3 linked regions of the Anaerocolumna chitinilytica genome follow. The protein of the gene in region 3 binds, or shares a complex with, the protein of the main gene of each other region. Links are inferred from orthologs where the notes say so. Each region holds a gene or a part of one and is shown on either strand. Other genes may lie near its edges.

Region 1 (10,043 bases), 390 kb from region 3 along the record:
TTAGAGAAATATCACTTATCCCACTTCCATCCTCTTGCGCATCTACGTTTATGTTAATTAATCCAGTGGAAGAATCAATATTGTCTGCGTTTTCTATCGTCATATTGTTAAGTTTAGGTTCTGTAAAATCTGTAGTTGTTGAATGTGTAACGATTATTTTAGATGTTGAGTTTTTTAAACATTCTGCGCCTTGTTGAGCACTGTATTCACTACTATTTCCATTTGCATCAGATAAATAGATATCTTCTAAATAATACATCTCCTCATAGAAGAATTCTCCATCAAATGATAAAGTCACCGTCGTCATTCCCGAATATAACGGTTTTATTCCATCCTCTGGAAATGTGAAATACTGTAAAGATTTTCTCTTTCCACTTTCTTGACCTTTAAAAATGATAATTATATTATTTACACCTACTCCGTCCTCTTTCAAATCAAAGGTAATTTTCATTCCTTTCTCGGTGTCAATATTATCTGCATTTGAGATTGTTAATCTGTTCAGAATTGGCGCTGTTTTATCATATCCTGTATCTGCCTGTACGGAACTACTAAAAATTTGTACAACTAAAAGTATTACGATTAATAACATTCCGAATGATTTTCTAAGTATTCTATATGATCCCATAAAATTCCCCTATCAAGTTTTAAATTTGCTTTCTTAGTCACAAACATTCCCACTCTTAAAATGAATGGTCCCTTTAATTATAAAGCAAACAACTACTTAAAAATAGAGGAGCATAATTCCAATAATTATTTTCACTTAATAAATTCCATACTTTTCAAGGTTTCGAATTTATTTTTTACAGTCAAAAAAGCTGCGCACTAATATTTAGTGTCACAGCTTCTTGATATTTCTGTTATTGTTTATTCATATTCATCGCAAATTCTACCCTGTTACCACACATCATCCCCTATGACCTCATAACTTATCTCTTTCATTTCAATATCAAAGTAGAATTATGCCTATATGGATATCTTTAAGCTCTTGGATGTGTGTCAGAATATACCTTGGTAAGCTTCTTATCTGTTCCCTGTACATAATACTGGGTAGTGGTAACATCTGCATGTCCTAGGAATTCCTGAATACTCTTTAAATCTGCTCCATTTGCTATCATATGCGCCGCAAAGGAATTTCTTAAGATCTGAGGGGTGATTTCCATGGCAATCCCTGCATTTCTCCCATAAGCTTTCATAATCTTCCAAAAGCCTTGTCTGCTCATGGGTTCTCCTGACAGATTCGTAAACAGGAAATCCGTCTTGACTTCTCCTACTAAAGCCGGTCTGCCAATATTAAAATAATTCTCAAGTGCATGCTTTGCCATATTCCCGAAAGGGATTAATCGCTCTTTCTTACTGTTGCAGCAGCGAAGAAAACGGTTCTTTAAATTAAGATCCTCCAGTTTAATGGAGATGAGCTCTGTCACTCTGATACCTGTGGCATATAACAGCTCCAGCATTGCTTTATCTCTCATTCCCTTTACAGTATCAGGATCCGGCTGTTCCAAAAGCCCGTTGACTTCTTCCGCCGAAAGGGATGAATGAGGCTTCTTTTCTACCTTTGGTGATTTCATCCGCTCTGTAGGATCGTGGTTTAACTTACCTTTTTTTATCAGATATAATACAAATGCCTTAATCGATGCGATATTTCTTGATACAGTAGCGGGAGACATTCCTTCCTTCTCCAGTGTCAATACATAAGAATTCAGACTGGTTTCGCTCAGTTTGTCCTCCTCGGTTATATTCTGCTTGTACATATAATTCACTAACTTTGTCAAATCATTTCGATAAGACAGGCAAGTGTTTACACTTGCATTTTTTACTTCTTTCATATATGTAATAAATTCCTGCAGTTCAGCCTTCATACAGCAATTCTCCTTCAATCAATTATCAGAACAACGTTTCCTCTTCATATTCTCATTATAATTGTTGAATTTGGGAATTGCAATTAAAAATATATTCCTATAAGAAAATATTCAATATCTTTCTTAAAACAAACGAACCAATGTATGCTTCCGATAATCCGCCTGCTGCAAGTACTACTCCTAAAAGTACCGCCAGGGCAAGATATTTAGTGGTCTTTTCTCTTTTTCCCTTCTTGCCCAGGTTATCGTAACGCAAGCTTTTATTAAGCCAAAAAGCCAGGCGAAAGCTAATAAAAATCACCGGTATGTAAATTAAATACTGGGGAAAGGTATAACCTATAATAAGGAGAATTCCTTTTACTTTAAATTTCATTAAAATGACCGAAATAAAAAAACTGCTTTGGAATCCGAAATAGGTAAGACATAGGGCTATAAAAGGAATGCCAAAGGTGGTAATGCAAACCATCCAAAGTATTATATAACTTTTAAAAATATCCCAATAAACATACTTTAAAAGTTCTGAATAATTAATAGGTGTATCCTTTATCTGTGTAAGGTACTCCGTATTTAAGATATTAATATTTCCCCAATAAAAGCTTTTAAAAACCCTTGCAAAAACTACACCAAGTACTGCTCCAAAAGCTGCCAATAACAAGCCTGTTTTTATTTCCCCTAATCTATGCAATTGCTGTTTTAAAAAGTTCATACCGGCACCTGATACTATTGTCTATAAAATAGCATATGAGACTATTGTAAAAATAATGCCCGTATCTGAAATAGTATGCTAAGGTTACTTCATCTCTTTTTTTGTCTTATAAGCCAGAATAGCCGCAATGGTTTTCGCATCTTTAATCTGCCCGGTAAAAATAAAGTTCACAAGTTCATCTATTGAGTAGCTTTCAATCGTTACAAATTCATCTTCATCTAAATGCTGTTTTGAGGGTATTAGATGTTCTGTGAAATAGATACCGATTTTTTCATTGCAGAAGGCTACCGTAGTATAAAGATCCAGCAAATGCTCTGTATGCTCAGCCCTATATCCGGTTTCTTCTTCTAATTCTCTGGCTGCACAAGTCTTCATATCCTCTCCTGGATTTAGTCCTCCTGCTGGAATTTCAAGGGTATACTCTTCCACCGCATTACGATATTGTCTAACCATTAATATCTTTCCTTCGTCGGTTACGGGCACAATAGCTGCAGCTCCTTTGTGTCCGATAAAATCCCATTCGGCGGTTTTCCCATTTGGTAATTCCATGGTGTCCGTATAAAAATCTATAATGTGCCCTTTATGGCATAAAGTTCTTTTTAGCCTCTTGTATTCTCTCTTTTCCATTTAACCCTCCATGATGCACTTTAGCTCATATTTAAAATCAAAGCGAAAATGTTCTCTCTTTTTCCACGGACTCTTTCGTGAATATTATGTTGATAACTGTTTTTTAACATAATATCCCATGTTTATTTATTAAGCGATACCGCTCTTTCATAACAAGCATCCGAGGCTTTCATAATAGCATTACGAAAACCATACTCCTCCAGAGCTTCTACTGCTGCAATTGTCGTACCGCCCGGTGAGCAGACCTGGTCCTTTAACTTACCCGGATGTTCACCTGTCTCCAAGATCATCTTTGCAGCACCAAGTACTGTCTGAGCCGTAAGTTTATAAGCCTTATCTCTTGGAATACCATATTTAACAGCACTGTCTGCCAGAGCTTCAATAAACATATAAACATATGCGGGGGAGCTACCGCTGGCACAAACGATGGAATTCATAAGACTTTCCTCAAACACTTCATATTTACCAAAGGAATTAAAAAACCGGTCAATCCATTCCTTTTCCGACTCACTATACCCGTCCTTTGAAAAGCACACAGCAGACATTCCTTCTCCTACGAGAGCCGGTGTATTCGGCATGGACCTAACCACACGGATGTGCTCCCCAAGAGCCTGTTTCATAGACTCTATCGTAATACCGGCAGCAATGGAGATAACAATATGCTCCTCTGTCAGACTGTCCTTTATATCCCTATAAACATCCCCAAAAAACTGCGGTTTCACAGCAAGCACAACATATTTACATGATTCCACCAATGTTTTATTATTCCATGCATAATCTGCTCCCGTTTCCTTATGAACCACTACTTTTCTTTCTTCTCTTTTCGTTGTAAAAAGAATAGATTCTGTTCCAAACACTTTTACAGCTCCCAAAATCATCGGGAGTCCCATATTACCCGCTCCGATAAATCCTACCTTATCCATTCGACTGCCTCCTTTATCTAATTCGTCTCTTAATTCCAAAGAATTTATTAGTAATTGTAGTATATAACTCCCTATTATGCAAGAAAGAATATGCTTACACAGGCAACCTCATAAAACCAATATTATAGATAAACAGATGACCGGAAGGTTTGTTTTAAAACTTCGTCTCGAGAGATTCTTTATGACACTTAAGCGGCAGGAAACGTAACTAGAAAAACAGATGCCACTGTTTGAGCGCAGAACCCATCCGCTCCCGCGATGTTTCAGCGAGTTTGGCACCTTTTTGACTGCCAGTTACGTTTCCTGGCGATTTAGTGGAATTAGAATCTCGAGTAACCAAGTTTTAAAACGAACCTTCCGGTCATCGTCCGTCCCTCATACTGGCTTCATCAGTTTAACTCATTAAATTATTTTCCATTAAAAAAAGATGGCGAAATTCCTTTTACCGGAATTTCGGCCATCTATAATTCTTATTATTTTGCGTAATCTGTAACCCTTGATTCCCTGATTACATTTACTTTAATCTGACCCGGATATTCCAGTTCAGATTCAATCTGTTTAGATACATCGCGGGCAAGTAATATCATGTCTGCATCGGAAATCTGTTCCGGCACTACCATAATACGAACTTCTCTGCCTGCTTGTATTGCGAATGACTTATCTACTCCCTTAAAGCTATTGGAGATATCTTCTAATTGTTTCAATCTGTTTGTGTATGTTTCTAATGTTTCTCTTCTAGCACCTGGTCTCGCAGCTGAAATGGTGTCCGCAGCCTGTACAATACAAGCGATTAAGGATTCGGGTTCAACATCACCATGATGTGATTCCACTGCATTAATAACAATCGCTGATTCCTTATACTTTCTGCATAAATCAACACCAATTTGAATATGTGAGCCTTCCATCTCATGGTCAACAGATTTACCAATATCATGCAGTAATCCGGCTCTCTTTGCCATTCTGATATCTACGCCTATCTCTCCGGCAAGTAATCCGGATAACTGAGCTACTTCAATCGAATGTTTTAAAGCATTTTGTCCATAACTTGTACGGAACTTCATCTTACCGAGAAGTCTGACAAGTTCTGGATGAATTCCATGAACACCAACTTCTAGAGTTGCCGCTTCACCTTCTTCACGAATCATGACTTCAACTTCCTTTTGAGCCTTTTCCACCATCTCTTCAATTCTGGCAGGATGAATTCTTCCATCTACAATCAGCTTTTCAAGGGCAATTCTTGCCACTTCTCTTCTGATAGGATCGAAGCCGGATAAAATAACAGCCTCTGGGGTATCATCTATAATTAGATCTACTCCTGTAAGGGTTTCTAAGGTACGGATATTTCTTCCTTCCCTTCCTATTATCCTTCCTTTCATCTCGTCATTCGGAAGCTGTACAACGGATATAGTAGTTTCCGCAACATGATCTGCTGCGCATTTCTGAATAGCGGTAACAACATAGTCCTTTGCCTTTTTGTCTGCTTCTTCTTTTGCTTTGCTTTCAAGTTCCTTAACTAACATTGCAGTTTCATGTTTTACTTCGTCTTCAACTGTTTTTAAAAGATATTCTTTCGCTTGTTCGGAGGTAAGTCCTGAAATTTTCTCCAGTTCCTGCAGCTGCTGTGCATGTAGTGCTTCTGCTTCTACCTTGATTTTATCAAGCTCAGCTTCTTTTGCAGAAAGTCTGGATTCTTTCTTCTCAAGTGCTTCGATCTTTCTGTCTAAGGTTTCTTCCTTTGACAGAACCCTTTTCTCATATCGTTGAACTTCTGCTCGTCTTTCCTTGGTTTCCTTCTCTAACTCATTCTTAGTCTTTAAAGACTCTTCCTTTGCTTCAAGTAAGGCTTCTCTTTTCTTAGTTTCAGCTGTTTTTAAAGCTTCATCTATGATTTCCCTTGCTTTTTCCTCAGCAGAACCAATCTTAGCTTCTACAACCTTAACATGGTAGGAAATAGCAAATTTCCAGACAAGAGGAACAGCGATGAGCAGGGTAACTAATATACTTGCTATTATAGGTAATATATCCTGCACTGGAGCACCTCCTTATTGAATTTTCATTGTACAAATATACAACATATAAATTTTATACTGTTTTCATGACAATGTCAAGTATCCCCATTAAATTTTTATGCATTATGTCATATTTCAACGAAAATAATCAAAAGAAATACAAAAAGTTACACGATTCAAACAAGGGGGAAAAAGTCTATTAATCCTATATTAATTCTCCAAAATAATAGAATCCTTTGCATTGTGACAATTTAACAGAAACTAACTTGCCGATGAGCTCATCACTTCCTTTAAAATGAACCAGCGTATTATTGCTTAACCTTCCTGTTAAAAAGGAAGAATCCTGGGTATTAACCTCTTCTACCAGAACTTCCTCCACCATGCCTTCCAATTTACCGGTCAGTTCTCCTGCAATTTCCTGAACAGTTTTTAAAAGCCGGTCAAAGCGCTCCTTTGCCACTGGGTCTTCCACCTGATTTTCCATCACACAAGCAGGTGTTCCCGAACGTTTGGAATAAAGGAAGGTGTAGGCACTGTCATAACGGACTTTCTTTACCACATCAAGTGTTTCAAGGAAATCTTCTTCTGTCTCACCCGGAAAACCCACAATAATATCTGTAGTGAGTGAAATGTCCGGCATAGCAGTCTTTATTTTCTCCGCTACCTTAAGGTAAGATTCCTTTGTATAATTCCGATTCATTTTCTTTAAGATATCCGTACTTCCGGATTGTACCGGAAGGTGCAGATGTCTGCATATTTTCTTGGAATTCTTCATCACTTCTATTAATTCATCCGATAAATCCTTCGGGTGGGAGGTCATAAAACGTATTCTCTTAAGTCCCTCAATCTGTTCCAGCTGCACTAAAAGTTCAGCAAAACTTATGGGTTCCTTCAGATTCTTACCATAGGAATTCACATTCTGACCCAATAGCATAATCTCAATTACACCGTCTGCTACTAATTCCCTGACTTCCTTTATGATATCTTCAGGATTTCTGCTTCTTTCTCTTCCTCGTACATAAGGCACGATGCAGTAACTGCAGAAATTATTGCAGCCGTACATTATATTAACGCCTGCTTTAAAAGAATATTTTCGCTCACTGGGAAGATCCTCTACAATCAGATTTGTATCCTTCCAAATATCAATTATCATGGTTTTTGAGTGTAGTCTGGTATCCATAAGCTCTGCCAGTTTAAAGATATTGTGGGTACCAAATATCATATCTACAAAACGATAGCTTTTCTTAATTTTATCCACTACCGCATCTTCCTGCATCATACAGCCGCAGAGTGCAATCATCATGTTAGGATTTTTTCTTTTCAGACCGTTAAGATAACCCAATCTTCCATATACTCTGGTATTGGCGTTCTCCCTTACTGTACAGGTGTTATAGACCACAAAATCCACTTCTTCTCCTTCTACCTGTACATACCCGATCTTCTCAAGAATACCGGCAAGTTTTTCTGAATCCTTCGCATTCATCTGGCAGCCAAAAGTAACTACTGAAAAGGTTAAGGCTCTGTTTAGTTCCTTTTCCTTGTGTCTTACCCACTTTCTGCACTTTGCCATAAAATAATACTGACGCTCAGGTTCTGTAAGAGGTTCCTTGCCCTCCAAATCTATCTCATCAAGATTCATAAGTAAACTGCTCATTTTCTATTCTCTACTTTCAAAATACTTATTTTTAGGTGCCACAACCTAAAATTATAGCTTATACAAGCCTAAATTACAACACTTAGAGTATAATGTCATGTGGTAAACCACTCACCCCTTAATTTAAATAATTTTTCTTACACAGCTCGTATTTCTCTGTCATAACTGTTTCAATATCGATTTCATATTCATAACATATTCCGAATAATTTTAGTATTAAATCCGACAAAGCCCCAGGTACCCCCTGGGGCTTATTATCTCCTCTATAGTAATAATAACTCACATGGTACCCATTATCAGACTCTACGACAATATTGTAAAAATCCATCAAACAGGAAGCAATGGCTTCTGAAAACTTTGCATTTTCTCCATTATTCTTTTTATACGAGAAATATTTTCCCGCTTCTTTAATAAAACCGCTGATATTTAGCTGGTCAGCCTCCGCCGCTATCTGAATAATATCATCTTCGATACTAATTTTTCCTTTAATATATAGTTCTAACAATTGATAACCTAATTGCCTGAGGTTATCATTATACTCTTGAGCAGTCCCTGCTCCCGGTTCTTTCAATTTCCTGCATTTCTTCAACAGTCTTTCAAGCCTTCTCATCAATCTCACTTTCACATTTCACTCATTATGTCATTCTCTACTAGTTAAGGCCTAATCTGACCGTTTCCGAAAATAATGTATTTAGTTGAAGTTAGTGCGAGAAGTCCCATAGGGCCTCTGGCATGCAGTTTTTGGGTACTTATACCGATTTCAGCCCCAAATCCGAATTCGCCTCCATCTGTAAAACGGGTGGATACATTGACATACACAGCTGCCGCATCAATTTCATTTAAAAATTTCATTGAATTATTATAATCCTTTGTAATAATAGATTCGGAATGTCCTGTATTATAATTATTGATATGTTCTATGGCTTCCTCTATGGAGTCTACAATTTTTAAGGAAATCAAACGATCCAGGTATTCTCTTCCGAAATCATCTTCCGTAGCCGCTTCCATTCCAGAACAAACTGCTCTGGCTCTTTCATCTGCTCTGATTACTACATGATTATCCGTTAACATGTTATATAATAATGGTAAAAATGCATCCATAACACCGCTGTGTACAACAAGAGATTCACAGGCATTACATACTCCAAGTCTTTGGGTTTTGGCATTATGTATAATGCGCAGTGCCATATCAAAATCAGCTGATTCGTCCACATAGACATGACAATTGCCGGTTCCGGTTTCAATCACTGGAATTGTACTGTTTTCCACCACTGTTTTAATCAAGCCTGCACCGCCTCTTGGTATCAGCAGGTTGATGTATTTATTCAGTCGCATCAGTTCTTTGGCAGTTTCCCTGCTGGTGTCTTCCACTAACTGTATGGCATCCTCTGTTATATCACTGGTGGTTAATGCTTCCCTAATAATCTTTACAATTGCAATGTTAGAATTAAGAGCATCACTGCCTCCTTTTAATATTACCGCATTGCTGGTCTTAAAACATAAACCAAAGGCATCTGCCGTAACATTAGGCCTGGATTCATAAATAATACCGATGACACCTATTGGAACCCTTTTTTGCCCGATTACCAGTCCGTTCGGCCTTTCCTTCATTGAGATAACTTCTCCTATCGGATCTTCCAAAGATGAAATCTCCAGAAGTCCCTCTGCCATGGCATCAATTCTTGCCGCATTTAAGGTAAGTCTGTCAACTAAAGCTTCCGACATACCATTTGCTTTCGCCTTTTTTACATCCTCCTGATTCGCCAGCAGAATCTCATCCTTGTGATTTTTCAACGCGTAAGAAGCAACTTGTAATCCTTTAATTTTTCTTTCCTGACTCAGAGTGTTCAAAACAGCTGCTGCCTTTTTAGCTCTTTGCCCAATCTCCAGTAGTTCCATGTAATCACCCTTTCCTTCTATTCAAGTGCCCTTAAAGCAATTATTAAAGTACCCCTACCCCAACGCATGATAATCCATTTTTCAAACTAATTTCTCTGAACAGTTTTCAGTAATTAGCCAATCTATCTTCACATCATGACTTTCAGCCGGAATATTATCATATACTTGAAAGTCATATGCCAAAGCTATTTTTAAAAACTTCGCCTTACCGGAATTAGCAGTAAAATAGGCATCATAATAACTTTTACCATAACCGATTCGATTCCCCTTGCGGTCAAATGCTAGACCGGGTACCAGTATTAGATTGGTACTGTCTGCTAATAGCTCAATTTTTTTCAGGGGATCCGGTTCCGGTATTCCCAT
Region 2 (10,049 bases), 1.5 Mb from region 3 along the record:
TGGATGCCAGTGATGAAGTTCTGGTAAAACGTTACAAGGAAACCAGAAGGATTCACCCCTTATCAGGAGGCGGCAGGGTAGAACAGGGCATTGAAAGCGAGAGAAAAAAACTTGAGTTTATTAAGAAAAAAGCCGATGTCATAATAGATACCAGTCAATTGCTTACCAGAGAATTAAAGAGCCAGATAGATAAGATATATATTCTAAACGAGAAATACAATAATTTTTATATTACGATATTATCCTTTGGGTTTAAGTATGGAATACCAATGGATTCAGACCTGGTATTTGATGTCAGGTTCCTGCCGAATCCTTTTTATGACCCTGTATTAAAACCGTTAACCGGAAATGACAAGCCTGTCAGAGATTACGTAATGGACTCACCGCAGGCTTTAGAATTTCTAAATAAGATGTATGATATGTTAAGCTTTTTGATTCCAAACTATATCATTGAAGGAAAGAATCAACTAGTTATCAGCATTGGTTGTACCGGTGGTAAACACCGCTCCGTAACTCTTGCAAATGAGCTTTTTATGATGCTTAAAAGTCTGAAATACGGATTAAAGGTCGAACACCGGGACATTGAGAAAGATGCAAGGAGATAAGCCATGTCATTTTCCAAGGAAGTTAAGGATGAGTTGTCCAGACAGCTAAATCCTGCCAGACATTGTATGATAGCTGAAATCGCGGCGGTAATCAGCCTTTGCGGACGGGTACTTATCAATGATAAAGATTGCATTACTTTGAAAATTCATACAGAAAATATAACTGTTGCAAGAAAGTACTTTACATTAATAAAGAAAACATTTAATATAAATACAGAAATTTCAATCAGACAAAACTCTTATCTTAAGATGAGTAAGATGTATACCTTAAGTATTGGAAGCCATGAGGATGCTGTCCGTATATTAAAAGCGACGAAACTTATAGATGATTCCATGGAAATCGGTGAAAATCTTTCTTCTATTAACAATCTTGTTATTCAGAATGTCTGCTGTAAGAGAGCTTTTATCAGAGGCGCATTCTTAGCTTCCGGTTCCATCAGCGATCCGGAAAAAACATATCATTTTGAAATTGTTGCTCCTAATGAGGACAAGGCAATTCAATTAAGGGACATTATTCACAGCTTTTCGGTGGATGCGAAGATAGTTATTAGAAAGAAGTACTATGTTGTATATGTCAAAGATGGTTCTCAGATAGTTGATTTGCTAAATATTATGGAGGCACATGTGGCACTCATGAATTTAGAAAATGTACGCATACTAAAAGAGATGAGAAATTCTATTAACCGTCAGGTGAATTGTGAAGCAGCCAATATTAACAAAACAGTTATGGCAGCCTCCAAGCAGTTAGATGATATCAGATATTTAAAAAACACTGTGGGACTTTCTGAGCTGGCAGAAGGACTGGAGGAAATTGCAGAACTCCGGTTAGAATATCCGGAAAGTTCTTTGAAGGAATTAGGTGCATTGCTTAATCCGCCTATAGGTAAATCAGGTGTTAACCATAGATTGAGGAAACTTAGTATATTAGCTGATAACTTAAGGGAACAAAAGGAGGAAGGAAATTATGGTAACAAAGAAAATATTGATTAATATTCCAACAGGGTTGGAGGCAAGACCGGTTGCATTACTTGTGCAGGTTGCCAGTCAATATGAAAGCAGTATCTATGTTGAATGCGAGGAGAAAAAGGTAAACGCTAAGAGCATCATGGGGATGATGAGTCTTGGACTTGCTGCGGGGGAAGAAGTTACTGTTATTGCAGAAGGCGCAGACGAAGAAGTAGCAATGGAGAATATCGAAAAATACTTAAGCAGTAAATAATCCGTATTCTTATGAAGAGAGAAAACAGACAGCAAAAACTGTTGATGATATGGTGAATCTACGAAGAGAGATATTATACCGAGAGCGTTATTTGGTATAATATCTCTCTTCGTAGTTAAACGGATACCGGAATTTTTTATTTCGAATAAGCTCATTTGGCTCATATATCTGAGGTATTAGAAGTTGGATATTCTATATACTAGAATCATAGATGGTAAACCATAACAAAATTTCTTAATTTTGTAATAATTTATAGAAAATTGTGAGAAAAACATCATATTAATGTAATAAAAGCTTAAACATTATTAACCAAACCTATGCTATAATAAGTTTAAATGTATAAATAACAGGAAAAAATATCTATTATAACTAATACATAAAATGGGATACTAACTATAAGGTTTAATTATTACCACTGTCTTAAAGGAAAATTATATTCCAGAAAGGAAGTCATAAGATGAAGGGGCAAAAAGGCTCATATTTGAACAATAAACCAAAGAGAAGATACAGTAAGCTGATATTATTAGCAGTAGAAGCTGTATTAATATGTGCCGTTGTTGCAGGGTACTTTATTTTTATGAGAGACTTTGTTCATAAAAAGGATGGAAATTCTGTAAAACAGGAACAGAATGCCTCCGGGGGCAAGAACACTTCAGGGAAAGGCGATACCAAAGTTTCCACTACTCCTACCCCTACTGAATTGACGGAAGAAGAAAAACGGGAAAAGGAAGCAGCAGAGCTTTTAAAACAAGCAGATGCCTATGCTGTGCAATATGATTACGATAAAGCGATTTCATTGGTTAAAGGATTTGAAAATTACACACAGGTCAAGGTATTAAATGATGCCCTAAGCGGTTATGAAGAAAAGAAAAGCACCTTGAAACGCTTTGGAGCTTATGATTCTGCTGACCAGATAAACCATTTATTTTTTCATATATTAGTTGCCGATGACAGTAAAGCCTTCGACGGAGATTACAGGCAGAAAGGCTATAATTATTATATGACCACCATACCGGAGTTCAATGCCATGCTCGAACAGCTTTATGACCAGGGGTATGTATTGGTGCAGCTCCATGATGTGGCGAAGAAAGTAAAGAACAAGGATGGCAGTGAGAGTTTTGAACCGGGGGATATTATGTTGCCGCCGGATAAGAAGCCGCTAGTGATATCTCAGGATGATGTCAATTACTATGAATATATGAAGGAAGACGGTTTTGCCAGGAGAATTATACTGGATAAGGATAATAACCCCACTACCGAGATGCTGATGGATGATGGTTCTGTAAGTGTCGGGGATTATGATATGGTACCTCTTTTGGAGAAGTTTGTTAAAGAACATCCCGATTTCTCCTATAAGGGAGCAAAGGGAATTCTTGCTCTAACCGGATACGAGGGGGCACTGGGCTATCGAACCAATGATGCAAACTCTCCCTCCTATAAACAGGATCAGAAAACTGTGAAAAAGATTGTAAAAGTCATGAAGGAAAAAGGCTGGGAATTCGCCTCCCATAGTTACGGTCACAGAGATATGGGGAAAGCAACTTACGCCTTTACCATAAAGGATACCGACCGCTGGGAGAAAGAGGTGGGAAGTCTGATTGGTCCAACGGATATCTACATCTTCCCTTTTGGTATAGATATTGAGACTACTATGGGGCATTACAGCAGCAAGAAATTCGAATACCTGAAAAAATCAGGCTTTGATTACTTCTGTGGTGTTTACAAAGCTCCCTGGATGCAGATAAAGAGTGATTATGTAAGGATGACAAGAAGACCTATGGACGGAGAAGCTATGCTGAAATTCCCGGAAAGGTTAAAGGACCTATTCGATTTAAGCAAGGTAATTGATCCTAACAGGCCAAAGTGGGAAGATTAAAAATATAATAGCTTATATAATTCCGGCAAAGAGCAAAGTTTGGCTCTTTGCCGGTTCTTTTTCAAGGTAAAATTGCTTAAATCCATTTTTAAATGGTATCTGTTGGCATCCTCCCTTTCCAAAGATTACAGTAGGCAGTAGAAGTAAGATGTGGTATGATAATAACTGAATTATTGCTTGATAAATTTTATATTAAACAATCAAAAGGAACAACGTTTACAGAGAAGTGGTTTTAGAAGGGAATGGTAATATGAGTTTTACCCATTTGCATTTACATACAGAATACAGTCTGCTGGATGGTTCCGGCAAGATAAAAGAGATGGTGGCAAGAATCAAGGAACTTGGCATGGACAGTATGGCCATAACCGATCATGGTGTTATGTACGGCGTCATTGATTTTTATAAAGCCTGTAAGGCCGAGGGAATTAAGCCTATCATTGGCTGCGAGGTTTATGTGGCTCCCGGTTCCCGTTTTGATAGGGAAGCAGGTGCTTCTGATGAGAGATACTACCATCTTATATTGTTGGCAGAGAATAACATAGGTTATCAAAATCTGATGAAAATTGTATCAGCAGGTTTTTTAGAGGGCTTTTACTATAAGCCCCGTGTTGACTATGAAATACTGGAGAAATACAGTGAGGGACTGATTGCCCTTAGTGCCTGTCTTGCAGGTGAAGTGGCAAATTATCTTCGAAAAGGCTTTTATGAGGAAGCCAAGAGGGCAGCATACCATTATCAACAGATCTTCGGCGAAGGTAACTTCTTTTTAGAGCTGCAGGATCATGGCATATCTGAGCAGGCAGATGTTAACCAGGGACTTCTTCGGTTAAGCAGTGAAACCGGTATTGGGTTAGTTGCTACCAATGATGTGCATTATACCATGGAAAGTGATGCCCAGGCTCATGATATTCTTTTATGCATTCAAACCCAGAAGAAGGTCTCCGATGAGAACCGAATGAGGTATGAAGGGGGGCAGTATTTTATTAAGTCCGAGGAAGAGATGAAAAAGCTCTTTCCCTATGCTCTTAATGCTTTGGAAAATACCCATAAAATTGCAGAAAGATGTAATGTAACCATAGAATTCGGCGATTATAAGCTGCCGAAATTTGACGTGCCCGCAGGGTTTGGAGCCTTAGAGTATCTTAAGAAGTTATGCTATGAAGGCCTTAAGGAGAGATATCCGGAATCCTTTGAGGAACTCCTAGACAGATTGAACTACGAAATAGATACGATCTCAAATATGGGTTTTGTAGATTACTTTTTAATCGTAGGGGATTTTATAAAGTATGCCAGGGACAATGACATCAGCGTAGGACCGGGACGAGGCAGTGCTGCCGGAAGCCTTGTTTCTTACTCTCTTGGGATAACCAATATTGATCCTATCAAATATAATCTGCTCTTTGAAAGATTTTTAAATCCGGAACGACTTACCATGCCCGATATTGATATTGACTTCTGTTATGAAAGAAGACAGGAAGTTATCGATTATGTTGTTCGAAAGTATGGTAAAGACCGTGTGGTACAGATTGTAACCTTTGGAACTATGGCCGCCAGAGCGGTAATCCGTGATGTGGGAAGAGCTATGGATTTAGGCTATGCCAGAGTAGATACCGTAGCTAAGATGATACCGATGGAACTTGGTATTACCATTGGACGAGCGCTGGAAATCAACAGAGAATTAAAAGACCTATACGATTCCGATGAGGAAATTCGTTATTTAATTGATATGTCTTTGCGTCTCGAAGGACTGCCTAGGCATACCTCCATGCATGCAGCTGGAGTAGTAATCAGTAAAGCGCCGGTTGTAGAATATGTGCCGGTATCCAGAGCATCCGATGAATCCGTTACTACCCAATTTACAATGACTACGCTGGAAGAGCTGGGACTCTTAAAGATGGACTTTCTGGGACTTCGTACCCTGACAGTCATCCAAAATGCAGTCCGCCTCCTCAATAAAAAACGTAGTAAAGAAGACTTACTGGATATTGATAAGATAGATTATGATGATGCAGCCGTATACGCAATGATAGCTTCCGGAAAAACAGAAGGTGTATTCCAGCTTGAAAGCTCCGGAATGAAGAGCTTCATGAAGGAACTAAAACCCAGAAACATGGAGGATATTATAGCGGGTATCTCCCTTTACAGACCGGGTCCTATGGATTTCATACCGAAATACATTAAGGGAAAGAACAGTGAAGGCAATATATTGTATGAATGCCCTCAGCTGGAGCCGATTCTTGCACCGACTTATGGCTGTATCGTATACCAGGAGCAGGTTATGCAGATTGTAAGGGATCTGGCAGGCTACAGCTATGGAAGAAGTGATTTGGTGCGTCGTGCCATGTCAAAGAAAAAAGCATCGGTAATGGAAAAGGAAAGGTATAACTTTGTCTACGGCAATGAAGAAGAAGGAGTACCGGGCTGTATGAAGAATGGAATATCGGAAACGGTGGCAAACCATATCTTCGATGAAATGACAGACTTTGCAAAGTATGCCTTTAATAAGTCCCATGCAGCGGCTTATGCAGTGGTTTCCTACCAAACCGCCTATTTGAAATGTTATTACCCCGTAGAGTTTATGGCAGCCTTGTTAACTTCTGTTATTGATAGCGCAGGCAAAGTGGCAGAATATATTTTTACCTGCCGCCAGATGGGAATTAAGATATTACCTCCTGATATTAACGAAGGAGACGCGACATTCTCGGTATCCGATGGTGCAATTCGTTATGGGCTTTCTGCTATTAAAGGCCTTGGAAGGCCAGTTATTGAAAGTGTGGTAAGAGAGAGGGAAGCAGCAGGTCCCTTCACCTCCCTGAAGGATTTTGCTGAGAGACTCTCCGGTAAAGAGGTTAACAAACGAACAGTAGAAAGCTTTATCAAATCCGGTGCCTTTGACAGTCTTCCCGGAACCAGAAAGCAAAAGATGATGGTATATGTTCAGGTATTGGATGAAGTAGCACAGAATAAAAAGAGAAATCTGACCGGACAACTTTCCTTTTTTGATTTTGCGGAGGAAGAAGATAAACAGGAACTGGAGATTAATTATCCTGATATAGGAGAATACTTAAAAGAGCAGCTACTGGCTCTGGAAAAAGAGGTTATGGGTATATACGTCAGCGGACATCCTCTTGAAAGCTACGAAGAACTATTAAAAAAGAATGTCACCCATTCTACCCTTGACTTTGCACTAGACGAAGAAACCGGAGAAGCTAAGGTAGAGGATGGCGGAACCGCTGTGGTTGGTGGTATCATAACCGGTAAGACTATAAAAACTACGCGAAATAATTCCATGATGGCCTTTATCACCTTGGAGGACATGGCTGGAGCAGTTGAGATAATCCTTTTCCCGAAGGATTATGAGAAGTATAAAATGGATATATACGAGGATAATAAAATACTGGTTAAAGGAAAGATTGCTGTAGAAGAAGAAAAAGCAGCCAAACTTATCTGCCAGGAAATTGTACCTTTTGCGGACAACCCAAGGGAAGTATGGATTAAGTATAAAGATAAAGACAGTTTTGTACAAGATGAACAAAGACTTTATGGGATTTTAAGCCAATTTGATGGCAAGGATCAGGTGTGTATTTATCTGGAATGTGAAAAAGCCATAAAACAGCTTCCCAAATCGAAAAGTATTAAGGCAGAAGATGTATTACTTACGAAGCTATGCGAAACTTATGGACAGGATAATATTAAAGTAGTAGAAAAGAGTATTGAAAAAGCCAGAAAAAAGGGGTAAAATAAAAAAGATTGAAGTTTCTTGGAGGTGAACGATATGGCTAATGGAATAAAAACAATAGGAGTACTTACAAGCGGTGGAGATGCCCCTGGTATGAACGCAGCCATCAGAGCAGTTGTTAGAACGGCCCTGGCGAGCGGATTAAATGTAAAAGGTATACGCAGAGGCTTCAGCGGTTTATTAGAAGAAGATATCGTAGAAATGGATGCTAAGAGTGTATCCGATATTATACAGCGCGGTGGTACTGTACTCTATACTGCAAGAAGTAAGGAATTTATGACTTCAGAGGGTCAGGATAAAGGCGCAGCTATCTGCAGAAAGCATGGCATTGACGGAGTAGTAGTAATTGGTGGAGACGGTTCTTTTCAGGGAGCAGAAAAACTTGCTGCCAGAGGAATTAATACCATCGGACTTCCCGGAACCATTGACCTTGATATTGCCTGCACCGATTATACCATCGGTTTTGATACAGCGGTTAATACAGCTATGGAGGCAATCGATAAGGTCAGAGATACCTCAACTTCTCACGAAAGATGCAGTATCATAGAAGTTATGGGTAGAAATGCCGGTTACATTGCTTTATGGTGCGGTATTGCCAACGGAGCAGAGGATATTCTGATTCCTGAAAGATATGACCACAATGAACAGAGAATTATAGATAGTATCGTACAAAGAAAGAAGTTAGGAAAGAAACACCATATCATAGTAAATGCAGAAGGTATTGGTGATTCCTACGGAATGGCAAAGAGAATCGAAGCCGCTACCGGAATTGAAACAAGAGCAACGATTATCGGACATATTCAGCGTGGTGGAAGCCCTACCTGTATGGACAGAATGTATGCATCTGCTATGGGCTCTATAGCGGTTGACTTACTTTGCAAAGGTGCCAGCAACCGTGTAGTAGGTTACAGAGACGGCAAATTTGTAGATTACGATATTGAAGAAGCACTGGCAATGAAGAAAGATGTTGACCAGTATCTGTATGATATGGCTAAGAAATTATCTCAATAATACATTAAATAGCGGATGAAAGCCCGACCAATTAGCACTTTCTAAAATTAGGTGTTGCCAATGGGTCGGGCTTTTATTATGATTATAATAGTTTAATAAATGGAAAGGCAAAGGTAATAAAATGAGTTCCAGAGCAAAAAAATTTATATCCTACTATAAACCTTATAAATTACTGTTTTTTTCCGATATGTTTTTTGCACTTACGGCAGCGGCTTTATCTCTTATCTATCCTCTGATTGTAAGATACATAACCAATGACCTGCTGGGAAAATATGATATTTCACAGGTGTTTGCAACTGTTATAAAGCTTGCCTTTGTGATGATAGGATTAGCAATACTTGAATTTGTATCAAACTTCTATATTGCTTATCAGGGGCATGTGATGGGAGCCAAGATGGAGTATGATATGCGAAATGATATCTTTGAGCATTATCAGAAGCTCTCCTTTAATTTTTATGACAATCAGAAGACGGGACAGCTGATGTCCAGAATAACCAACGATTTATTTGATATAACAGAGCTGTGCCATCACGGTCCGGAGGATATCGTCATCTCCATCATCAAGTTTGTAGGTGCATTTGTTATTTTAATCCGAATTAATCTTCCGATTACATTAATCGTATTTGCTTTTATTCCGATAATGTTCACTTTTGCTTACCATATGCAGCATAAGATGAACAGGGCCTTCCGCCGTAATAGGGATAGAATTTCAGAAATAAATGCACAGATAGAAGATAACCTGTCGGGTATCCGTGTGGTAAAATCCTTTGCCAATGAAAAACGTGAAATTGACAAGTTCCACGACGGAAACAGGAGGTTTGTTGAAAGTAAAAGAGACAGTTATTGGCAGATGGCAACTTTTCATTCCGGTCTTGGAATGTGCACTACCTTTATCAATATCGCTGTAATTGTGGGAGGAGCGGTCTTCATTGCAAAAGATATTATTGCCCTATCCGACCTTCTGACTTTCCTGCTCTATATTAATAATATAATTGAACCGGTAAGAAAACTTATTAACTTTACTGAGCAGTTCCAGAACGGCATTACGGGTTTTGACAGGTTCATGGAGATTATGGATATACAGCCGGATATTGTGGATAAGAAAGATGCCATTGGCCTAAAGGATGTAAAAGGGGATATAGAATTTAAAAATGTATCCTTCCGTTATAATGAAACAAAATCAGAGGTATTTAAAAACATTGATTTAAAGGTGAATGCCGGTGAGTATGTAGCACTGGTTGGACCTTCCGGAGCAGGAAAGACCACCCTTTGCAGCCTTATTCCAAGGTTCTATGAGGTGGCGGAAGGAGAAATCCTGCTGGATGGAAAAGATATTAGAGATATCAAACTTCGGTCCCTGCGTAAAAATATTGGTATTGTACAGCAGGAGGTCTATCTGTTTGCCGGTAATGTAATGGATAATATTCGTTACGGTAACCTGGAAGCAACGGATGAAGAAATCATTGAAGCTGCGAAAAATGCCAATGCTCATGAGTTTATTATGGAACTGCCGGATGGTTACAATACTTATATTGGACAGAGAGGTGTTAAATTGTCCGGCGGTCAGAAACAGCGTATCAGCATTGCCAGAGTATTTCT
Region 3 (10,067 bases):
TCATCGCCCAGTATAAGTTCCGTTTTTATCTGCTCCTTACACATCGAGAGTTCTTCATCCGTAATCCCGTTCTCTTTGATATCATCAATAATCTGAAAAATATTATTTATGACTGGTTTTAATTGAGAAGGATTCATAGCACCGTATATATGAAAAAGTCCTGCTTTGGAATATGAGCTTCCATAGGAATATATTGTATAGGTTAAACCAAGGTTTTCTCTGATTTCCTGAAATAATCTGGAATTTATACTTCCGCCGAACACTGAATTCAGAACAGTAAGTATATATTTTTCACTTGCATCTGATTGAATCGATTCATAAGCCATATTCAGATGGAGCTGCTCCACGTCTTTGTCTTTTACATAGAATGTAGATTCATAAGTAGGTGCGGGGGCTATTACTGATTTTTCACCGGATGGTATCTTACTGAAATTCAGCTCTAACCGTTCCATAATTTCATCTTCCTTATAATTACCCGCTACAGATATCACCATATTCTGAGTTACATAGTGCTTTTTCATAAATTCCACTACTTCCGCTCTGGTGATATTTTTTACTGTTTCTTTCGACCCTGAAATCTGATACCCCAGAGGATGCTTGTCCCAGACTTTCATCTGAAGCATTTCATGAACCAGATCCTCCGGTGAATCATCATACATATCAATTTCTTCTATGATAACCCCCTTTTCCTTTTGAAATGAGTTTTCTTCAAAAAGAGAGTTATTAAACATATCTCCTAATATATCAATTGCAATAGGTAGATGCTCGTCCAAGGTTACCGCATAAAAGGATGTACATTCCTTACTGGTATAGGCATTAATATCTCCTCCTATTTTAGCCATTTCATCTGCAATCTGCTTTGCACTCCTGTTTTCTGTTCCTTTAAAGAGCATATGCTCAATTATATGTGAAATCCCGTTATTCTTAGCATTCTCATTGGAAGAACCTACCTTAACCCATATCCCTAATGCCGCACTTCTTAGATATGGCATTGCTTCCAATACAACAGTTATTCCATTGGATAATTTCCTGGTATTTACCATTAATTTCAACCTTTCTGATAATCGATAAATTCAATTGTATCATCATTGCAGTTATTATACAACAGTGAAAAATCCAATGTGTTTATTTATTTACATTATTTGTATTTTTAATCTTTTCTTTCATATTGTGTAATGCTAATACTGAACAAAATCCTTGTCAAAGTTTACTTCTGTCACACCATTGAATTCCGCCAGATGATACGCTGCACCTTTTACACCTTCCTGATACTTATCCCAATTCCTGCCTTCTTCCAGCCATATCCGCTTTACGTCCAGCGCTTTTTTCTTACGGTTTAATATAAATTCACCTCTGCCAATAATATCGTCGTCAGATAAGATAGGAAGCACATAATGCCCATATTTCCGTTTATCAAGGGGGGTATAGATCTCCCATTTATAATCAAAATCAAAGAGACTTTGAATAAGCTTTCTATCCCAGAGCATATTGTCAAGTGGTGCCAATAATTCTGTTCTTTCAGTACAGGATTCCTTCGCACTACTTAATAACTTAATATCCTCTTTCATACAATACAAGGGATCCTTTATCTCTTCTACATTTAGCTTAACTATTTTACCTTTTTCCAATAACTCACCAAATATTTTCTCCCTGTCCGAGGCCTTAAGATTCTTGATACCTAGCCAGGCATCGGAAGGCTTATTCCAAAGCAGTCCCACACCGGATATTCTTCTTAATACTCTCCATTTATAATGATCATAATCTTCCTTTAAAGGGTCCCTGCGTTTATATTCTTTCCCCAAATACTCTTTTGCAGGTGCATAATACTTATTCGAGCCCTTTTTATGATGGATAATCAATTCTCCGGCAAAATAAAGATTCTCAAGAGCGATTCTTGATAAGCTGGTATTCATTCCCCAATACCAATCAACGCTCTCCCCTGTCTTTATATCCTTTGAACTGATTGGACCAACTTCTTTCATCTTCTTTAGAATAACCGGTGCAAGTGCATTGACTTCCCTTTGAAACCAGGCATTTTCAGCCATACGCTTTCTTGTTCTTTCAAAGTATCGAAAATCTTCTGTTAAAAATATGGAAAGGTTCTTATCAAAATAATCTATCAGTACGCGGTCCTGATATAACAGTTTATATAACATTTCTTTTTGAAAACCCTTAATTCTTGACTGCAGTACCAGCTCTGGATTCTTACCGCATACGTCAACAGGGTCAAACTGAATACAGCCTGCCTGCTTAATATAAGAAGTAATTCCTTCCTCTCCGTGAAAACGGTGTTCCCCAAGGAGGCCTTGTTTCATCAGCAGCAACCTTCTTGCTTCTTTTCTGGATAGATAATATTGCTTCATATATTCTCCCTTTCCTCTTCCATTGTCTTTTTATCAGCTTTATTCGTTACATATTATCAGCTTTATTCGTTACATACAAAAGCTTGTCCTAAAATCAGTAGAACAGCTGTTCCAATAAGAACATCTGTTCTTTTACAAATTATAATACCTATGGCAGTATTTTACAAGCCCAATTTTCTTCAACCCGATATCTTAATGAGGGTCCTTTTGTACAGTATCCTAACTAGTAAAGAAGTGAATACGAACAGATTGTTCTATTAATTATCAAGTTAGATTCCTATATCATAAAACTATAATCCTGAATAATGTCTATCTATGTCAAAAAAGCAGCCTGTTGATTCTGTACATATGGTAAATAAACCATGTGTCGCAAGAATTAATAGACTGCTTCTTTTTATCAAACAATTATTAAATTGTTAACTGCTTATCACTTAACATCCTTTATACTAAAGCTGATTCTGCCCATTTTATCTTTACCAAGGCATACAACCTTAACAACATCTCCAAGAGTAAGAACATCCTCTACTTTATCAATTCTCTCCTTAGAAATCTTGGAAATGTGAACCATACCTTCTTTGCCCGGTGCAAATTCAATAAAAGCTCCAAATTCTTTGATACTAACAACTTTACCTTCGAAAATCTGTCCTTCTTCAAAGTCTGCAACGATTGTCTGTATCAACTTAATTGCTTTCTGAATGCTGTCAGAATCAACACCACATACGGATACGGCACCGTCATCGGTAATGTCAATCTTAACACCGGTCTGGTCAATAATAGCATTAATCGTTTTTCCTCTTTGTCCAACAACATCACCAATCTTGGCAGGATCGATCTTAATCTGAACAATCTTAGGTGAATAAGGTCCAACTTCAGAACGAGGACTGCTGATACAAGGTGCCATAATATCATCCAGAATATAGGTTCTTGCTTCTTTTGTACGTCTGATAGCCTTCTCAATAATCTCTCTTGTCAAACCATGAATCTTAATATCCATCTGTATTGCAGTAATACCTTTATGGGTTCCGGCTACTTTAAAGTCCATATCCCCAAAGAAATCTTCAAGACCTTGAATATCGGTAAGGATAATGTAGTCATCATCTGATTCACCGGTAACAAGACCTACGGAAATACCTGCTACCATGCTCTTAATAGGAACACCTGCTGCCATAAGAGAAAGTGTTGAAGCACAGATACTTCCCTGAGAAGTGGAGCCATTGGATTCTAATACTTCGGATACGGTACGGATTGCATAAGGGAACTCTTCTTCGCTTGGCAATACCGGAACTAACGCTCTCTCTGCCAAAGCGCCATGTCCTATCTCTCTTCTTCCCGGTCCTCTGGAAGGTTTTGTCTCACCTACAGAGTAGGAAGGGAAGTTATAATGGTGCATATAACGTTTCGTCTTCTCATTTTCATCAATTCCGTCTAACTTCTGAATTTCTGCAAGAGCACCTAATGTTGTTATGGTAAGAACCTGTGTCTGTCCTCTGGTAAACATAGCGGAGCCATGAGTTCTTGGAAGAATATCAACTTCTGCTGCCAGATGTCTTATCTGTGTAATTTCACGGCCATCAGGACGTTTATGATCCTTTAGAATCATCTTACGTACGGTTTTCTTCTCGAATTTATATATTGCTTCACCAAGTAACGGTATCCATTCCGGATGTGTTTCCTGGTAACGCTCTGTAAGCTTATCGGTAATTTCACGGATATTGCCTTCTCTTACCTGCTTCACATCGGTAAAAACTGCTTCTTCCATTGCCTCAGGAGTAATGAAAGCCACCATATCTGCATAGAGCTCTTCCGGTGTATCACATTTAATATAAGCGTGTTTCTCTTTACCGCAGTCAGCAACGATTGTCTCAATAAAAGCAATAACTTTCTGGTTTAATTCATGAGCTGCAAAAATTGCTTCAATCATCTTATCTTCCGGTAATTCATAAGCACCGGCTTCAATCATGATAACTTTTTCTTTTGTAGAAGCTACGGTTAAGCTTAACGTAGACTTTTCTCTTTGTGCACTGGTCGGATTAAAGACAAGTTCACCATCAACCATACCAACCATAGTTGAAGCTGTCGGTCCGTCAAAGGGAATATCGGATATTGCCGTTGCGATAGCGGAACCAAGCATAGCGGTAAGCTCAGGGCTACAGTCCTGGTCCACACACATTACAAGATTATTAAGGGTTACATCATTTCTGTAATCCTTGGGAAAAAGAGGTCTCATGGGCCTGTCGATGACACGTGAGGTAAGAATTGCATTTTCAGAAGCTTTTCCTTCCCTTTTGATAAAACCTCCGGGAATTTTTCCTACTGCATATAATTTTTCTTCATATTCAACGCTTAACGGGAAAAAGTCTATTCCCTCTCTTGGTTTGTCAGATGCTGTTGCTGTTGATAAAACAACGGTATCACCGTAGTGCATAAATGCTGCACCATTTGCCTGAGCTGCCACTCTGCCTACATCAACGGTAAGTGTTCTTCCGGCAAGCTCCATGGAAAAACTTTTGTACATGAATTATACTCCTTTATTGATAAATTTGCCAAAGATGCCGAAACTACTGAAAAATCCACCGAATCAAAAGCCGATGCCCTTTTCAGAAGTCTCGGAGACGATCTCTGGCATGTTGGCATAAAAAACCTGCTTCGTCATATTATAGCACTTATAAGTTTAAATTACTACTAAATTTTTCATGTGCCAAGGTCTATATATATAAGAAGAATTATAAATCCAAATTCTTATTATTAGTGTTTCCCATGTACAGAAAAATATTGTATAATATCAACATAAATACATAATAAAGAGCACTTCTTTGTTGAAAAAACAAAAAACTGTTTTTTTAGCTTCAGATTCAGGAATATTTAATCAAAGATTGAATATTCACACGGAGGTTTGTATGAAAAATAAGACTATTCATAAAAATAATATTATTAAAGTAATACGCTATATTTCCCTTGGTGTTTTTCTGGTATCTGCTGTTTACTTAGGGTATGAACTGATACTACGACCATATATTTCCCAAAAAGCGGTTACCGAAGCCAGGAACCTTTATGAAGCATCAAAAGAAGAAATCGAAAAGGAAGAATTAAAGAATGGAACTAAAAGTGCTGACAGTTCCATAACCCCTTCGGCAGAGGCTGCTTCCTCTGACTCAGCAATCTCTGCTTCTGACAGCAGTTCCCCAGCCGATTCCGACAGCCTTTATGATAAGGAGGGCCGCCTGAAAGAATTTTCTGCACTGCTCTCCATTAACAGTGATGTAAAGGGTTGGCTTACCATTGACGGTACAAACATTGATTATCCTGTGCTTCAATCCAGCAAAGAGGACCCGGAATACTACCTGCACAGAAATATCAACCGGCAGACAGACAAGGCCGGCAGTATCTTTTTGGATGTAAACTCCTCTGTTGAGAATAACACAAGAAATATGGTATTGTATGGTCATAACATGAAGTCCTCTGACAACATGTTCCATTATCTTATTAAATACAATGATATTGATTATTATAGGCAGCACTCCGTTATTACCTTTAATACCCTCTATCAGAAAGGCCAGTGGAAGATATTTTCGATCTTCAAAGCCGATGCTGATATAAATGATGATTTCTTTAACTTTACCAGGGCTGATTTTCAGGATGATGCTGATTTTCTGGACTTCTTGTACCAGCTTAGAGTCCGTTCCATCTATAATCTTCCCGTCGATCTAAATGAAAAGGATCAGATTATTACCCTCTCCACCTGTTCCTATGAACTTGACAATTACAGGACAATCATTGTGGCTAGAAAAGTCAGGGAGAATGAAGACCCTCAGGTTCCGGTAGAAAATGCGGCAAAGAATCCTTCTATTCTCTATCCTGCCAGCTGGTATAAGAATTACGGAGGAACTGCCCCAAAGACTTCTTCTTTCAAAGAAGCATTAGAGGCAGGTCAGATTGATTGGTACCGTAAACCTTAAGGTATGAAGTACCCTCTTTATTTTTCAACATACAATATACCCAGGGTCTTAGGGCCGCAATGACTGGAAATAACCGCTCCGGCTTGGGTTACATAAATATTTTTAAATACATTAAGCTTTTCTATTTCCTGATACAGGCTCTCCACAATTTCATCATCACAACCGGAATGAGTTATAAATATCCGCTCTGGATCCGCCTCTAATAGTTCCGGAATAAGATCCTTAAAATAACTTAGTAGAGCCTTATGATTTGTACCTCTGTACTTTTTATCAACACCCATTATCCCATGTTTAACGGCAATCATAGGTTTTAGCTGCAATACATTTCCAAAGAGTGCCGCGACGGAGGAACATCTTCCGCCCATATGCAGATAGGTAAGAGTATCCACTACAAAACTGGCTCTCACCTTCTCGCTCATAGTTTCTGTAATATATGCTTTTATATCCTGAATATTATAACCTTCAAGGGCCATTTCAGCAGCTTTTAATATCTGCAATCCAATTCCGGTAGAGAGATTCTGTGAATTTATAATATGTATGTTCTTATAATCCAGATATTCTCCTGCCAGACGCACCACGTTGCAGGAGGAAGACATCTCCTCCGATATGCCAAAGAACAGGATATCCATGTTATTCTTTACAAAGGGTGATAATATCTCCACAGCTCCTTCTAGGGAAGGTGCCGCTGTCTTTGGCAAGCTGTTTTCCCTTTCCGCCCAAGTAAATATCTCTTCTTTTTTTATGTTCACTCCATCCAGATATGTATTTTCACCCATAATAACACATAAAGGCAAAATTGTTATATCGTATTTTTCCAGAAGTTCTTTTGATAGATCACAGGTACTGTCAGCTATAATCTTAATCATAATGCCTATCCTTTCACATTCCGTTCTATCATGTTTCATTTTTATTTTTTACTTTGCTTATAAATATAGAAACACTAGCAAAAACAGCACAAACTAGTTAGTTTTATGCTGCTTTCACAAATTCAATATTTATCATCTAATCTCTATAATATCACATATACTTATTATTTTACAAGAAAAAAACTCCCTAGGAAAGGGCTGCAAAATTAGTTAAGATAAACTAATAAAAATATGGTTTGATGCTGCATTAACATAGATGAATACGAAACTTAACATTGACATTATGTATTTAGTAGAGTAAAATTAGCGCGAATTGGTAATATCAGTAATTTTTCAATTTTATTATTACCTCTGCTATAAAGCATATGATATTATTAATAAATATAAAGCAACTATTATTGGATTTATTTAAGGGGGGAGAAAATGATATGAAGAAGGTCTTATTAATCCTATTTCTTGCCGTAATACTGCTGTGCTCATGCAGTAAGAAAGCAGATAGTAATTATCCTGAATTCCCCAAAACAAAATGGGGCATGAGCATGAAAGAAACATTGGACGCATACAAGATAAGCAAAAAGGATACCAGTTATTTTGAAGAAGGTTTAGGGTTTACACTTAAAGGATATAAATTATTCGGTGAAAAGACTTCTGAGATCATCTTTAGTTTCATAGATTTAAAAGATGGAAATCCGGTGCTTTGTGCGGTGAATGTAACCTATCCCGACAATACGGATATGAATAATGTATTGAAAAAAATGCAAAAAGCATATGGCAAAACAATATCTAATGTTACTATCTATGATCAATATCAAGTAATAGAAGGTATAATACCAGTGAGAGAATACTCTGAATCCGAACACTTGAAATTTTGGGCTGATGAACCTGTAATCAAATATCTGCCTGAAAAAGAAAATGAAAATTACAGAGACCATTGGGAACCTTTTCAGCCCGGATTGACTGCTGAGAATTGGGATACATTTACTCAAAATGCAAGGATGGTTACAGTGGTTTGGTCGGATAACGGCGAATTTCCTTCCTTAGAAAAGAATTCCTTAACATTTAAGGCCTATAACCTCATTGTTTATAACTCCTTAAAGAATCGGCTATCCAATCAGAAATGAAGCATCTCATAGTTTTCTTTCTGCATTTGTTTCTTTATGTCGTTTTGAAAACATGTTGTGACGTAGAATACTGCCCTATACTGCGGTATTCTGCGTCGTATTTTAGAATGAATCCTTAATTATTCAAACCGTATATTATAAAAAACATTGAAAATGAAAGTAACCATAGAATTTTCATGTGTTAATCACGTGGTTGAACTATCACCTGGGTCTGTTTATAGTTTCGTGTAAACCCATTTTACAGCATATCTTATTTGGGGCTTAATTATAATACACAAAAGCCAATGAAATGCAGTCAAGGCAAGGGTTCCAGCCTTTACGGCATTTCATGGGTTTATTAAAATAATTAAGGCTCCAAAATATCTAAAACACAGAATTTGAAACGGTCTCTATCACCTTTTACTGTATATGAAAATTAACCTTCAAATTAATCGTTATATTCTCCAGGAACTTCTCCGGATCATCTTTGTATTCCAGCCATAAACTTTTGTTTCGGTATCCGGTCATTCGGTAAAGATTCAAATAGTCCAACTTTTCGTTTATACAGATTGCCGTTATTGTCTTTTGTATATTTTTCTTGACGTAGTCATTGCATTCCTCTTCAATTTTTTTAATATCTTCGTTTCTAGCCTCATCTTCCTTTTTGGCAAGCCCTTTCTGTATTGAGGCGTTCCCTTCAATAATCATATTAAGATATGGCTTCCCGTCTGCATTACGAAATTCCATTGTTCTTGTGATTCGGTTAATCTTTAATACGTACTTGGGAAGTTCATCTTCATTTGTTTCCGGAAGATAAAGAATCTTATTCTTTCCGAAACCGGAAGCAAAATAGATAAAATCACTCTCCTTCTCCGTGGCATGCAGCTGCACTGTTCCTGCGGAGTAAATACCAATGCCTGAGACTCTCATTTTCGTCTCTTCGGCACGCAGCATTGGAATGACAATATTCATATTTCCTTCGTTTCTGGCAAGGATCAGGTCCCCGGCATCAATTTCTTTAATACCGTTATTTTTTAGATTGATACGGCTTAACTGGGCCAGAAAATCCCCGATACCCCCTTCAATATTGCTGTTCAGGTCCATTATTTCCTTGGCTGTATTTTCCGCCAGGAATATCGGAGTGTTTCTTCCAAATTCATACTTATTTTCCACATAAGTTAGGAAGGCATCCATTTTCTCTTTATCTTTTGCAATTCCGTTCCCCAGTATGACGGCTTTTAGCTGGCTGAAATCAAGTCTCTTATTATTCTCAAGTCCATAATCTTGTTCAATTTCCGTGAAATCCTTATCCGAAAAAGACAGTTTTAATTTCTTTGGGTCTTCCGCTCCTTGTTCTGTCAGAGCCTGGAGGTCAGGCAGGATATAATAAACCTTGATCATGTCTTTCCCCTCCGTATCAATCCCCACAGCCTGAATAAAATTCTTGTCTTCTATCTCTGTCATATCACTACAGCCGGTTAAGGTGAATGCACCCGCCGTTATTACAATGGCAAACATGGTATTGATAATTGCCTTTTTATTTATAAATTTCTTAAGTTTACCGGTGCAAGCCACCAGGAATGGAAGAATCAGTGACTGGGGCATTCCGATATACATCATATATTTTTTGAAAAAATAATAAAACTGCTCCGTATCAATGGGTATTACCGCCACTCCAAAAGCAAGCAAAATAAAGGGTACCAGCAGATAATTCCTGCTTGATAATTTTAATACATGTCCCGAAATATACGTCAGGTAATAGAACAAGGCAGCAGTTAAGGT

Evidence for each region.
Region 1: bsdcttw_RS14680 (region 3) and rny share a complex: the UniProt entries of both Bacillus subtilis proteins name them as parts of the possible RNA degradosome complex. The link is inferred for Anaerocolumna chitinilytica from one-to-one orthologs.
Region 2: bsdcttw_RS14680 (region 3) and pfkA share a complex: the UniProt entries of both Bacillus subtilis proteins name them as parts of the possible RNA degradosome complex. The link is inferred for Anaerocolumna chitinilytica from one-to-one orthologs.

The regions. Positions count from the first base shown.
Region 1 is NZ_AP023368.1:3,744,165-3,754,207, forward strand. Bases 3,850-6,752 are described here. They hold rny (ribonuclease Y), read right to left. Parts: upstream 6,107-6,752; coding sequence 4,592-6,106; downstream 3,850-4,591. Other genes in these bases: proC (pyrroline-5-carboxylate reductase), read right to left, coding at 3,850-4,118; miaB (tRNA (N6-isopentenyl adenosine(37)-C2)-methylthiotransferase MiaB), read right to left, coding at 6,333-6,752. In the rest of the region: bsdcttw_RS16370 (fibronectin type III domain-containing protein), read right to left, coding at 1-625; bsdcttw_RS16375 (tyrosine recombinase), read right to left, coding at 978-1,862; bsdcttw_RS16380 (stage II sporulation protein M), read right to left, coding at 1,960-2,568; bsdcttw_RS16385 (NUDIX hydrolase), read right to left, coding at 2,653-3,195; more of proC, read right to left, coding at 3,318-3,849; more of miaB, read right to left, coding at 6,753-7,781; bsdcttw_RS16405 (hypothetical protein), read right to left, coding at 7,900-8,406; bsdcttw_RS16410 (glutamate-5-semialdehyde dehydrogenase), read right to left, coding at 8,436-9,680; bsdcttw_RS16415 (5-formyltetrahydrofolate cyclo-ligase), read right to left, coding at 9,762-10,043. UniProt on the Bacillus subtilis protein: Endoribonuclease that initiates mRNA decay. Initiates the decay of all SAM-dependent riboswitches, such as yitJ riboswitch. Involved in processing of the gapA operon mRNA, it cleaves between cggR and gapA.
Region 2 is NZ_AP023368.1:4,870,143-4,880,191, reverse strand. The notes cover bases 6,554-9,462. They hold pfkA (6-phosphofructokinase), read left to right. Parts: upstream 6,554-7,475; coding sequence 7,476-8,450; downstream 8,451-9,462. Other genes in these bases: bsdcttw_RS21235 (ABC transporter ATP-binding protein), read left to right, coding at 8,572-9,462; bsdcttw_RS21245 (DNA polymerase III subunit alpha), read left to right, coding at 6,554-7,439. Also shown: RNase adapter RapZ, read left to right, coding at 1-605; DNA-binding protein WhiA, read left to right, coding at 609-1,595; bsdcttw_RS21255 (HPr family phosphocarrier protein), read left to right, coding at 1,570-1,824; bsdcttw_RS21250 (polysaccharide deacetylase family protein), read left to right, coding at 2,282-3,700; more of bsdcttw_RS21245, read left to right, coding at 3,951-6,553; more of bsdcttw_RS21235, read left to right, coding at 9,463-10,049. UniProt on the Bacillus subtilis protein: Catalyzes the phosphorylation of D-fructose 6-phosphate to fructose 1,6-bisphosphate by ATP, the first committing step of glycolysis.
Region 3 is NZ_AP023368.1:3,351,980-3,362,046, forward strand. What follows is about bases 2,335-5,261. They hold bsdcttw_RS14680 (polyribonucleotide nucleotidyltransferase), read right to left. Parts: upstream 4,879-5,261; coding sequence 2,791-4,878; downstream 2,335-2,790. Other genes in these bases: bsdcttw_RS14675 (DNA glycosylase AlkZ-like family protein), read right to left, coding at 2,335-2,363; srtB (class B sortase), read left to right, coding at 5,261-5,261. In the rest of the region: bsdcttw_RS14670 (M16 family metallopeptidase), read right to left, coding at 1-1,043; more of bsdcttw_RS14675, read right to left, coding at 1,179-2,334; more of srtB, read left to right, coding at 5,262-6,319; bsdcttw_RS14690 (DegV family protein), read right to left, coding at 6,337-7,185; bsdcttw_RS14695 (hypothetical protein), read left to right, coding at 7,614-8,306; bsdcttw_RS14700 (endospore germination permease), read right to left, coding at 8,706-10,067. UniProt on the Bacillus subtilis protein: Involved in mRNA degradation. Catalyzes the phosphorolysis of single-stranded polyribonucleotides processively in the 3'- to 5'-direction. Necessary for competence development in Bacillus subtilis.